3 regions of the Alteromonas sp. CH_MED4-4 genome follow, and region 3 is predicted to be linked to each of the others. Evidence: predicted binding sites of a transcription regulator. Region 3 holds the regulator's gene; each other region holds the start of a gene.
The links. The regulator FliA, encoded in region 3, starts transcription of late flagellar genes. The targets are predictions, from matches to a motif close to CTAAAGNTNNNNNNNNNNNNGCCGATA.
Positions count from the first base shown of each region.

Region 1: the regulator FliA is predicted to act here: its motif matches at 2,098-2,124, upstream of WA381_RS19735 (DUF5610 domain-containing protein).
Region 2: the regulator FliA is predicted to act here: its motif matches at 1,815-1,841, upstream of pomA (flagellar motor protein PomA).

Region 1 is NZ_JAYMEU010000043.1:141-4,421, reverse strand. It holds gene fabR (HTH-type transcriptional repressor FabR) at 163-759, shown strand; gene trmA (tRNA (uridine(54)-C5)-methyltransferase TrmA) at 880-1,977, opposite strand; gene WA381_RS19735 (DUF5610 domain-containing protein) at 2,154-3,467, shown strand; gene WA381_RS19730 (RNA recognition motif domain-containing protein) at 3,545-4,009, opposite strand.
Region 2 is NZ_JAYMEU010000005.1:156,662-160,942, reverse strand. It holds gene WA381_RS05695 (flagellar motor protein MotB) at 74-1,003, opposite strand; gene pomA (flagellar motor protein PomA) at 1,003-1,764, opposite strand; gene xseB (exodeoxyribonuclease VII small subunit) at 2,175-2,417, shown strand; gene WA381_RS05680 (farnesyl diphosphate synthase) at 2,447-3,337, shown strand; gene dxs (1-deoxy-D-xylulose-5-phosphate synthase) at 3,370-4,281, shown strand, end outside.
Region 3 is NZ_JAYMEU010000002.1:206,774-211,054, reverse strand. It holds gene WA381_RS02455 (chemotaxis protein CheA) at 1-1,207, opposite strand, end outside; gene WA381_RS02450 (protein phosphatase CheZ) at 1,220-1,975, opposite strand; gene cheY (chemotaxis response regulator CheY) at 2,010-2,393, opposite strand; gene WA381_RS02440 (RNA polymerase sigma factor FliA) at 2,430-3,161, opposite strand; gene WA381_RS02435 (MinD/ParA family protein) at 3,158-4,024, opposite strand; gene flhF (flagellar biosynthesis protein FlhF) at 4,030-4,281, opposite strand, start outside.

The DNA.
Region 1 (4,281 bases), on a different contig from region 3:
TTTCTCTTTCCCCACTGGTGTGTGTTGCGATAAACTACACATGCTAGTCTTTGATGTACGAAGTTTGATTGCGTTAATGGCTATACAGATGACGTAAGGGCTTCAACCCCAAGCGCTAAAAATCATCAAGCCGTTCAGAGCTAATCAACCTATGGTGCGAATGTGAGTCGACAAGAACAGAAATTAAAAACCCGCCAAAATATCATTCATGCTGCGTTTTCTTTGCTCGATGAAAATCGCAGCTTATCGGCAATCAGCTTGCGTGAAGTTGCCCGAGAGGCAGGTATAGCACCTACGTCTTTTTATCGGCACTTCAAAGATATGGACGAATTGGGTTTAACGCTGGTGGATGAAGCCGGTTTAGCATTGCGGCAGCTTATGCGTCAGGCAAGGCGGCGTATAGCCTCTGGAGGTGGCGTAATACATACTTCTGTTGAAACCTTCATGGAATTTATTGCGGCAAATACAAACGTATTTCGTTTATTATTACGCGAGCATACTGGTACGTCGTCGGCTTATCGGTTGGCAGTATTTAGAGAGATTCAACACTTCATCGACGAGTTGACCGACTACATTATTGAACAGCAGGGCGTAGAATACGCATGCGCGCAGCTTCAAGCTGATGCTATGGTAAGGCTCGTATTCAGTGCAGGTGCTGAAGCACTAGAAGCTGATGATAAGCTTCGCCGCGAAATTGGTGAGAGGGTGAAAGCACAGCTTCGCTTCGTTCAAGTAGGTGCAACGCAAAAAAGCGTATAATTGAATTAGTGGCGATTGGCCTTTTAAGTCCTCATCGTTTGCTCTAATCAAAGCCACCTTATTCTAATACGTCTTCATAGGCCTTTGTGACTCCAAAGGCCTTGTCAATTTGTACCAAAACTAGCTTTTGCGTGTAAGTAAAACGCCAGCCTCAATGTGATGAGTAAACGGGAATTGATCGAATAGTGCTGATTGAGCAACGTCGTGAGTTTCACTTAAAAGCTCAAGATTTTGCGCCAACGTTTCAGGGTTACACGAGATATACACGATATTATCGTAATCCTGAATCATTCTAAGCGAGTCTTCATCCAACCCAGCTCTTGGTGGATCGACCAATACAGTTGTGAAATTATATGTACTTAGATCAATGCCTTCTAAGCGACTAAACGTACGTTCACCTTTCATAGCCTGAGTGAATTCTTCAGCGGCGAGTCTTACGATCTTCACATTATTAAGCTGATTTTGTTCAATATTAAACTGCGCAGCTTGTACAGAGGGCTTGGCTATTTCGGTCCCCACAACATTATCGAAGTGAAGCGCTAGCGGCAGTGAGAAGTTACCTGCACCGCAATACATCTCCAGTAAATCGCCAGAGAGCGGCTTTACGCAATCTAGTGCCCATTCAATCATGCTACAGTTCACTTCGGCATTGGGCTGAGTGAAGCTATTTTCGATGTGCTTAAATATGAATTCTTTGCCATTAACGGGTAAGCGCTCAATAACAAAATCGTTGTCGATAATAAGCTTTTGTTTTCTCGCACGGCCGATGATGTTTACTTTCGGAAAGTGAGCCTCGAGTTTCGCCTTTAATTCTTTTGCAGCCTCTTGCCACTTCTCATCTAGTTGACGATGGTATAAAAGGCTGATGACAAGCTCGCCAGATAGTGCAGAAAGATAATCGATTTGAAAAAGCTTCTTTCTTAGCGCTTCATTTGGTCTTACTTCTTTTAACAACAGCGCCATAGCATCGTTTATTGCTTTACAAGCAGGAGGAAAGCTATCTACGCGATACTTTTCTTTTGTTTCCTGGTTGAACATGATGTGAAACAAATCATCGCCCTCATGCCATACTCTAAATTCGGCGCGCATACGGTAGTGTGTTGGTTGCGATGGAAATACGGTTAAGTCAGGCGCATTGAACGGAGAAAGTAACGCAGTAAGACGTTCTACTTTTTCGTCCAACTGAGCTTGATAGCGTTGTTGTTCGGTCGCGGTCATAAAATTCTCCATTCAATGTTGAGGTCGCGAATTGTAGTCCCTTATAAAATAACTGCAACAAGCGCTATCTACTTCTGCATTATTATTAGGAACGACCCAGTAAAAAAAGCTGTATTAAAATTAAACAATACTGATTCTTTGCCGATAATAAGATTGAGGATAGTGAGGATCAAATTATGAACGTGGGTCAAATTAAGGCTTTTATGGGCGACCAGAAGGTCGATCAAAAAGCAGATCAAAAGGCATCAGTTCACCCGAACGAAATGTTGAAAAAGCAGTTACAGCAAGACGGATTGCAGCAAGCGGCTGAGTTTTCTAAACAACAAGCGGCATCAGTATCTGTTTCCAGTAGCCAAACTAGCATCGGCTTACGTGTGATGAGTAGCAGCCTTAACCAAGCGTTAGTTATAGATGGCCAAAAGCCACAAGAAGCCAAAGAGAAAACCATTGAAGATAAGTCGAACAGTTTGTTCGACTTTGAAAAAGTTGCCAGAAACGTACTTAAGTTCGTAGGTGGCGTCATTAGAGGTGCGGCAAACGGTGGTGCCAGCGAAGAAAAGCTTAATGGCTTATTTAGCCAAGCGAGAGAAGGTGTAAGCCGTGGATTCGCTATGGCTGAAAAAGACCTCGCTGGTTTTATGAATGAAGAGATTGAGCAAGGGATGACAAAAAGCCGCGATCTCATCGATACAGGAATAAACGATCTGGAAACTGACATATTTGGTCGCCAGCAGCCGAACGCTGTAACGCTTTCATCCTTAAACGCGGTAGCTGCATCGGATGAGAAAAGCGGAAGCTTGCTGATTCGAACTAAAGATGGCGACGAAGTGAGTTTTAGTTTTGAGAGTCTTCGCTCGTTCCAAGCGTCTCAACAACTTAATTTCCAAGCGCAGGCATCTCAGGAGCAATCAGGCGGTAGTGGCGAGCAAAGCGAAAACAATTTTTCAGCGTCATACCAACAACAAACTTCGTTCCAATACTATGAGCGAAGCGGTATTAGCTTTTCATTGAAAGGCGAGCTTGATGAAGATGAGTTAGAGTCGATAGCTGATTTGGTTGGTCAAGTTCAGGATCTCGCCGACACCTTTTACAGTGGTGACATCGACAAAGCATTTGAAGAAGCGTTAAGTTTAGGCTTTGACGATAAAGAGTTAGTTGGCTACGCGTTACAGTTAAATAGAACAACACAGACCGAAGTACTAAAGACGTATGAGAACATCCAACATTACAATGAAGACAAAAGCGATAATTCGAAGTTTGGAAATGTGGTTAGCCCTATAGCGCAATATCTAGAAAAGATGATGGATACTTTTGCAAATGCCGAAAGTACGTTAGAAAGTAACGAAGACTATAATACCTTAATAGGTGGGTTGATTAATGAGATGAAAGACGTGCAGGTGCCAGATCTTGTATCTGCTATAAATAGGTTTCACGCTTTCAATCAAACGTTACTTAATGGACTTCCTCAATCTGCTGAGACAAGTGAATAACTAACTATTTATTAATATAAAAGCCCGGTAGCGAGAGCTAACCGGGCTTTTTTATAGCCTTTAAACCGTACGTAGAATTACGCGTGTTCGACTTTGTCCTTTGCAGGGCGAACTTTTAGGGTTCGCTCCTGGAAGATTGAGTCGTTAGTTTTATCGATAACGCTGTTTAAGTCGTCAGTTACAACTTCGATAAAACCGTATCCTTTTCTTTTTCCAGTTTTACGGTCCTTCATTAAGCGAACCGACTGTACTTCAATAAAGCTACTGAAGTATTCCTTTACTGCGTTCTCGTTTGCTCTATAAGGCAAATTACCCACATATAAAGTTTCTACTGATCCGTCATTAGAATGTGCTCTGGCATCTGAGGAAGATGGACTTTGAATAAGAGACGCTAGCCAAGGAGTAACGATACCGCTGATCAGCAGAGCTGCTGAGACGGTCAGTGGAACATGGACGTTTAAACTAGCAGAAGAAAATAACAAGTAACCTGCAATTGCAAAAATAGCGCTAATAACAGCGCATTGAATAAAGCCTACTTTCATATACCTACCTTTCTATTGTTTATTATGGTGTTGGAGGCTGTATATAGTTTACTCATTTGTAACAAATTGAACAATAAAATGTGAAAAAACTAGTCTAAAGATGGATTGAGTCGCTAGAAATGATGCAGAAATGAGCGGTTAATACCAAAAGTGGCTTAAAAAGCAAAAAAATCCAATTTAAGTGTTGATCTTTCACAAGAGGTATCTATAATGCGCTCCACGTTCTGAGGGGGCTTCGAGAAAAACAAAGCCAACTTAGCAACAAGTGCGAA
Region 2 (4,281 bases), on a different contig from region 3:
GATAGTAGTGACAAAAAAAGCGGCGCCCTTTTGGCGCCGCTTTCTTGTTTGAAGCTGACACTAGGTCAAAGCACTACTCATCTACAACTGATATAGGCTTAGACAGCATTGGTTTACCCTGATTAATATTAATTTCAACGCGGCGATTTTGCGCTCGGTCTGAAGGTGTAGTGGCATTTTCTACAATTGGATCGGTATCTGCCTTACCCACTACCGACATACGACTTTCGTCAAACCCTGGCGCGGTCCGCATGGCTTCAGCGACCGCTACAGCGCGCTGCGCTGACAAGTCCCAATTAGAACGATAGAGTTCATTAGCAATATGCTGACCGTCACTGTGCCCTGAAATTTCGATTTCTCCAGGCACATCCGCCAACAGCGTACCGATTTTTCTCAACACCGGTTGGAATTGGGGCTGCAAAAAGGCTGAGCCCGCCGAGAAGGAACCGTTCTCACGAATTCGAATGGTTAACTGCTGACCCAACGATTCCATTTCCACCGAACCATCTAGAATTTGTTTTTCTAATTGCTGCGCTACTTTTTTCATCAGTTCAGCCATTTGCGACTGATCGGTGCTTTGCTCAGCCGATGAAGACGACTCAGTAGCAGTTTGTTGAGATTGTCCGCCACGCTGCTCGCCGCGCTGCTTCTGCCTTCCGCCGGCAGAGTCTTCGTTACCAGCCTGAAATTCCAGCATTTGTTGGGTCATTTCGTTGGTTTGCTGCTGAATGGACTCAATAGGCGTAGGGTCAGGCTTGCCAGGTCGAAACTCCATTGCAATAACACTGGTACCCTTTGGAATATCTTTTACTTCAATTTTATTTTGCACACCAAAAGCAAACTTCATAGAGCCCGCAATTTGTTTGAACTTCAGTACGTCCATTTCCGAAAAAGAAAGAAGGAGTACGAAGAAGCACATAAGCAACGACATCAGGTCTGCGAAGGTTCCCATCCAGGCTGGAAGCCCCTCGGGGGGACATTTTGGGCATTCTTCTTCGGCCATTACTCTTCCTCTGCGCTTCCGCGTTTACTCGCCGCAAGGTAGTTCTTTAATACCCCTTCGATAACACGTGGATTCTGGCCGTCGGCTATACCCACAATACCGTCAAGAACAAGACTCTGGTTTAACTTCTCTTCTCCAGCTCTTACCGCCAGTTTAAAGGCAATTGGCAAACACACGACGTTGGCAAAAAAGGCACCATACAGCGTGGTTAATAGCGCTACCGCCATGGCAGGGCCGATGGCTTTAGGGTCATCCATGTTTGAAAGCATGGCAACCAGACCGATCAAAGTACCAATCATACCCATCGCTGGTGCTACGTCACCCATTCCTTTAAATATAGAAGCGCCGAACTCATGCCTTTCCGTTGTCATAGAAATATCTTTAGCTAACGTTTCTCTCACCACTTCAATGTCGTGGCCGTCAACCAGCATGTCCACACCTTTTTGCATGAACTCATTTGAAATTTCCGCTTCTTCTAGTGCCAGAAACCCGCCTTTTCGCGCAGCGTCTGCCATTTCAACAATCTTCTCGATAAGCTCTTCAGGCGTTTCAATTTTGAACATGAACGCTTTGCCAGCAACTTTACCCGCACTGAAGAATTGACCCAACGTAAACTGAGATAGGACAACAAATAGTGTTCCCCCGAATACAATAAGTATTGATTGCACGTCGATGAACATGCCCAAGCTGCCGCCCAGAATCATAGCCATAACTATGAAACCAATGGCGCCCAACATACCTATGACGGTTGCTAAATCCACTCACTCTTCCCCATTTATGCGCAGTCAGTGCTGTTAGTGTACAAATACCCTATCGGCAAAAGATAGAAATACTAAAACGACATTATTGAAAAATATCACATTTATTTGTTTATTATGAAGTAGGTTCTATGCAAAAGCGCAGCTTTGTCTTTTTTCTAAACTAAAATACCTAGCGCTTTTTCAGCTCCTTACTTTTTCCTTCACAGTAAATAACACGGTTACTTCTGAAAGGTTACTGAGCCTTGCATCGAATATAGCACAATTTGCTTGTATGTTGCCTTTTGAACTGGATGAAAAAAAAGCTATGTTACTGTGATATAGGCGATATACGGACAAACCATTTGACCCTTGTGCAACCCTCGGTTAATGTGCGCGGTATACGTATTTTGGCCACTATATTGAGTGTTTTTATGACGACAGAAAAAGCATCAGCGTCTTTTGAAGAAACTTTATCAGAACTAGAAGCTATCGTTAACGAAATGGAAAGCGGTGATCTGCCTCTTAATAAAGCACTAGAAAAATTTGAGCGCGGTATAGCACTTTCCCGCCAGGGCCAACAATCTCTTGAAAACGCCGAGCAAAAAGTAAAGATACTGCTCAGTGAACAAGGCGAAGAAACGCTCCACCCTCTTCCTGAAAGTGAACAGCCATAAATCGTTCATTTTTAACTAACAGGCAATCTATGAATTTTTCTGCTTTGCATCAGCAAGTTAAACAGCAAACTGATGCATCTCTTCTTACATTAATTGACGAATTACCCGATTACGCGCCGCGCTTGAAAGACGCAATGCGTCACGCCTTACTTGCTGGCGGTAAACGGATGCGGCCACTACTTGTTCAAGTAGTAGGTAACACCCTAGACGTGCCCAAAAAAGACCAAATGGCTATTAGTATGGCCATTGAATGTGTGCATGCCTACTCGTTAGTCCACGACGATTTACCAGCCATGGACGACGACGACTTGCGCCGCGGTATGCCAACCTGTCATATCGCCTTTGATGAGGCTACCGCTATTTTAGCTGGCGATGCACTGCAGGCACTTGCATTTACAGTGTTAGCTGATGCGCCATTAAGCACGTATGCTGAAACAAAGCGTAGCCAGTTACTGTCTGTACTTGCGAAAAGTGCGGGTTACATAGGTATGTGCGGTGGGCAAGCTATCGATTTAGCCAGCACCGGCAAAACCATCTCGCTAGAAGAACTAAAACAGCTGCATAGATTGAAAACCGGTGCATTGTTAAAAGCCTGCGTAGAAATGGTCGCCATTGTTAGTGAAGGCTTACTGCCTCAAACTAAAATTGACTTAATGGCTTATGCCGCGGATATTGGGCTAGCTTTCCAAGTTCAAGACGATATTTTAGATGTGGAAGGCAGTAGCGAAAAATTAGGTAAGCCCGCGGGGTCAGACGAAGCGTTAGGGAAAAATACCTTTCCAGCCAAACTTGGTATTACAGGCGCTAAACAAGAATTAGAAATGCTTCACGATAATGCACTTCAAGCATTGGCGCGTTTACCCTACAATACTGACAGTTTAATCGCGTTTAGCGAGCTTTTGGTAAAACGCGACCATTAGCCACACGCCATGTTGAAAAAGATAATAAGTACATGAGTTTAGATCTCCAACATTACCCAACGCTTGCGCTTGCGCAAACACCCGATAAATTGAGGCAGTTGCCCCAAGACAAATTAGGCGAGCTCGCCGATGAGTTACGTGAGTACTTACTTAACAGCGTAAGCCAAACTAGTGGGCACTTTGCATCTGGTTTAGGCACAGTGGAACTGACCGTCGCTTTGCACTATGTGTACGACACCCCCTTCGATCGATTGCTGTGGGATGTAGGTCACCAAGCTTATCCGCACAAAATCCTTACAGGCCGTGCAGAGCGCATGAGCACCATTCGCCAAAAGAATGGTCTGCACCCTTTCCCATGGCCGCCTGAGAGCGACTACGACACCTTTGCAGTTGGTCATTCGTCTACATCGATTAGTGCAGGGCTGGGCATGGCTGTGGCTGCCGAAAAAGAAGGCAAAAACAGAAAGGTTGTAGCGGTAATTGGCGACGGTGCTATGACCGCTGGTATGGCGTTTGAAGCCCTTAATCACGCTGGTGATATCAAGAAAGACATGGTAGTTGTACTTAACGACAACGAAATGTCTATTTCTGAAAACGTAGGTGCGTTGAACAGTCACTTAGCTCGCTTGCTTACAGGCAACTTTTTCAACTCTATACGCGATGGCGGCAAAAAGCTGCTAAGCAATGTACCTCCTATTAAGGAGTTTGCCAGCCGTGCAGAAGAACACATTAAAGGCATGGTTGTCCCGGGCACGATATTTGAAGAGCTTGGCTTTAACTACATTGGCCCTATCGATGGCCACGACGTAAATGGTGTTGTCGATACGCTACGCAATATGCGCAAGTTTGACGGCCCGCAGCTACTTCACGTAGTCACCAAGAAAGGTAAAGGTTACGCGGTTGCTGAAGAAGACCCTATCAAGTTCCACGCGGTACCAAAATTC
Region 3 (4,281 bases):
CTAAGTTGGCAATGGCTTTGGACATGCTTTCGTCGTTACTGTTGATACCCAAGCTTATTAGCCTGTTTCTCACTAGTACGAGTTCACCCACCATGTTCATAATTTGGTCAAGGCGCTTGGTATCTACACGTACTGTAGTCTCAGCAGGGGGCGCAGCTGGTGCCGCCTTCTTCTCATCTTTTTTAGGCGCTGCTTTTGGTGCAGCAGGCGCGCTTGCTTTAGCTGGCGCTGCGGCGCTAGGAGCAGGCGTCGCTTTTGGCGCAGCTGGCGCTGCTTGTTTCGCTTTTTGAACCGCTTCTGTTGCTGCCTTATCTACAGGAGGCTCTGGCGCCTTTGAAACGGCTCCCTGCTTGGTAGGCCCTTGCCCTGAGCCATGTAGTTGGTCAAGCAGTGCTTCAAATTCGTCATCGGTGATTTCTTCATCACCAGCTGCACTCGGCGTAACTGGTGCTGGAGCTGGTGTATTTGCCTTTGGCGCAGCTTCTTCACCACCAAACTTGCCTTTGCCATGTAAATCATCGAGCAGCGCTTCAAATTCTTCGTCGGTGATATCGTCGTTATCACTAGCGGCAGCAGGTGCAGCAGCCTTTGCAGGTTCGCTTTTAGCCGCTGAGGACTGTCCTGGTGCCCCAGAGCCATGAAGCTCATCAAGCAGCGCTTCAAACTCATCTTCAGTGATTTCGTCAATACCGCCGCTATCACCAGAACTTGGGGCCTGTGCAGTAGGCTCTTCAACAACTAATTCTGGCTCTTCAATCGCGGGTTCAGGTTCTGACGCCGGCGCGCTTTGTTCACCAAAAATATTCTCATCTGGAGATTCCGGGCGACTTAGTTTGTGTAACAAGTCTACTAGGTGTGCATCTGCTGGCTCTAATGGATCCCGAGCTTTCACTCGTTCAAACATTTCAACCACCACATCTGTGGCTTGCAGAATAATATCCATCAGTTCAGGGGTTAGTGTTCGTTGACCGTTACGCATTACGTCAAAGACGTTTTCCGCACCGTGACAAATTTCTACTAACTCGGTAAGAGACAGGAACCCTGCTCCCCCTTTAACTGTGTGATAACCACGGAAAATTGCATTCAGCAAATCCGCATCTTCAGGATTGTTCTCAAGATCAACGAGCTGTTCTTGTAATTGTTCAAGTATCTCTCCAGCCTCAACTAGAAAGTCCTGTAATATATCCTCGTCAACATCAAACGACATGCGCCCGCTCCCCTAAAAACCTAAGCTAGACAGAAGATCATCTACATCATCTTGGCCTGACACGACGTCGTCGCGCTTATCGGCATCAATGATAGGGCCTTCTGCCTCTACACCATCAACCTTATCGGCCTTAACGCTAGATGGTTTAGTTTGTTCTGCACCGTCGCGTTCACCAAACATGGTAAGCATGTTAACTAAGCTGTCTTCCACTTCTTTAACCAAGTCGATAACGCGGCGAATAACCTGACCAGTTAAGTCTTGATAACCTTGAGCCATCAATACTTCTGTAAGTAACTGTGTAAGTTTAGCTGACTGTGCCGAACCTTCTTCCAACAATTCGTCTAAGTCTGCGCATAAAGCCTTGAATTCACCCAACTCTATTTGGCGATTCATCAGCTTCTTCCACTCAGGCATAACCTTTTCGATGCGCGCCGACAGCATTTCAGCTATAGGCATGCTCGCTTCAACGGCATCCATTGTAGTATTAGCAGCTTTTTCAGTTTCTTCAATTACGTAGGTTAGGCGGGATTGTGCATCGGGAATATCATCGGTCGCGAGATTTTTAATGCGGTCGTCTATTTGGAAATTATTCAGCGCGTCATGGAGCTGACGCGTCAGTTTCCCTACTTCGGCAAATAACTCAACGTTTTCTTTCATTGAGGCCGCTTCTAATAGGGCATTGGCTGAAGCGTTGTCACCCTCTTCAAGGTAGGTGACAAGCTGTTTTGCTTCTTCCAACGAAATTGGAACGTTTACATTCGTTGACATCCAGTAAACCTCATTTCTCTGGTGAGCGTCTGGATCAACCTAAACGTTCGAATATTTTATCTAATTTTTCTTTAAGTGTTGCTGCAGTGAACGGCTTAACAACGTAGCCATTAACACCTGCTTGCGCGGCGGCAACAATTTGCTCTTTCTTCGCTTCAGCAGTAACCATAAGTACTGGTAGGTGCTTGAGCTTGTCATCGGCTCTAATCGCGCGAAGCAAGTCAATACCCTGCATTCCAGGCATGTTCCAATCGGTAACTACGAAATCGAAATCACCTTGCTGCAACATAGGCAATGCAGTACTTCCGTCATCCGCTTCCTGGATGTTGGAAAAACCCAAATCTTTAAGTAGGTTTTTGATGATACGTCTCATGGTAGAAAAATCATCGACCACGAGAATTTTCATGCTTTTGTCCAAAATAGCCTCCAGTGAGGGGTTAATTGTTATTAATTTCTATTCTTCGTCAGCTTGCCACGACTTCATTCGTGATTTGAGTTTTAACATGGCCTGACTGTGAATTTGACTGACTCTCGATTCACTTACATCAAGAACCTCACCAATTTCTCTTAGGTTCAGCTCTTCATCATAATACAGCGAAAGTACAATCGCTTCTCTTTCAGGTAATGTCGTAATTGCATGGGCAAGCGCTTTTTGGAAAGCGCCTTGCATCAAATCTTCCAGTGGTGCGTCGCTACCTCGATTTTGCTCTGTCGAAATAACATCTTCTGACACACCTAAATCTTCAATACCTACCAGCTTTCCGGCATTTACTTCATTAAGCATTTGGTGATAGTCCTGCAAGCTTACATTAAGCTTATCAGCAATATCAGAATCTCTAGCATCGCGGCCTGTTTCGCTTTCTACTTGCGAAATTGCTTCAGTGATCGCTCGGCCATTTCGGTGGACTGAACGCGGTGTCCAATCCCCTTTGCGAATTTCATCTAGCATAGCACCGCGAATGCGAATACCGGCAAACGTTTCAAAGCTGGCTCCTTTTGAACCATCAAAGTTTCGTGCGGCTTCTAATAATCCAATCATGCCTGATTGAATTAAATCGTCTACGAGAACACTAGCCGGCAATCGCGCTATCAAGTGATGCGCTATACGCTTAACCAATGGCGCATGTCTTTCGACTAACTGCGCTTTATCGGTTTGTTGTTGATAAGCGGCTGCCTTGCTGTTCAACGCTGACTTCCTACGGCTTTTTCTGCAACTAACTGTTCAATAAAGAACTCTAAATGGCCACCTGGCTGCGCTGGAATAGGCCATGTTAAGGCTTTACTCGCCAACTGTGTTATTGCAACGGCTGCCGGTGAACCTGGGTAAGCATCGACAATGGCTGTTTGTTTACGCACTGCTTTACGAATGTTCTCGTCAAACGGTACTGTCGCCACTAATTCTAGTGCAACATCTAAAAAACGCCCTGTCACTTTGCTTAATTTACTAAATAGCTCTTGGCCTTCTCGCACGTCGCGCACCATATTAGCCACAACTTTGAAGCGGAAAACACCGTGCTCTCTATTCAGAATTTTTATCAATGCATACGCATCTGTCAATGAAGTAGGCTCGTCACACACAACGACCATGATGTCTTGTGAGGCTTTTGAAAAGCTCAACACCATGTCTGAAATACCTGCCGCTGTATCAACGATTAGCACGTCAATTTGCGAGCGAAGCTCACTAAAGGCACGAATTAGGCCAGCGTGTTGCGTTGGCGACAATTCTGCCATCGACTGCGTGCCTGATGTGGCAGGGGCAATCTTTATTCCGTGCGGACCGGTCACTAATACTTCATCAAGTGTACATTCGCCGGAAAGCACGTGGGATAAGTTTTTCTCAACACGCAAACCTAACATAACGTCTACGTTAGCAAGACCGAGGTCCGCATCGAGAACCATTACACGTTTACCTTGCTTCGCCATGGCGATAGCGGTGTTCAATGTAATGTTTGTTTTACCTACGCCACCTTTGCCACCGGTGACGGCGATTACTTTGATTAACCGTGATTGCTTCATTTTTCTTAAGCTACTCGCTTGGTCGTCAATCATACTGCTTATGCTGTTTTAATTGCGTTGTTACCACTAGTATGATTCAAACCGTACTTTTTATAAAGCTTTGCAGCAGCGGAAACCAAAGATTTCGCTTCTGCAATCTTAATGTCTTCAGGTACTTTTTGACCATCGGTGACATAACTAACCGGTAATTGGAATTCAACCGCTGCACTAAGCACCTCTCCTAAAGAGTAGCACTCATCTAACTTTGTGAAAATACAGCCACTTAGTTCAATATCATCATACGCTTGAAT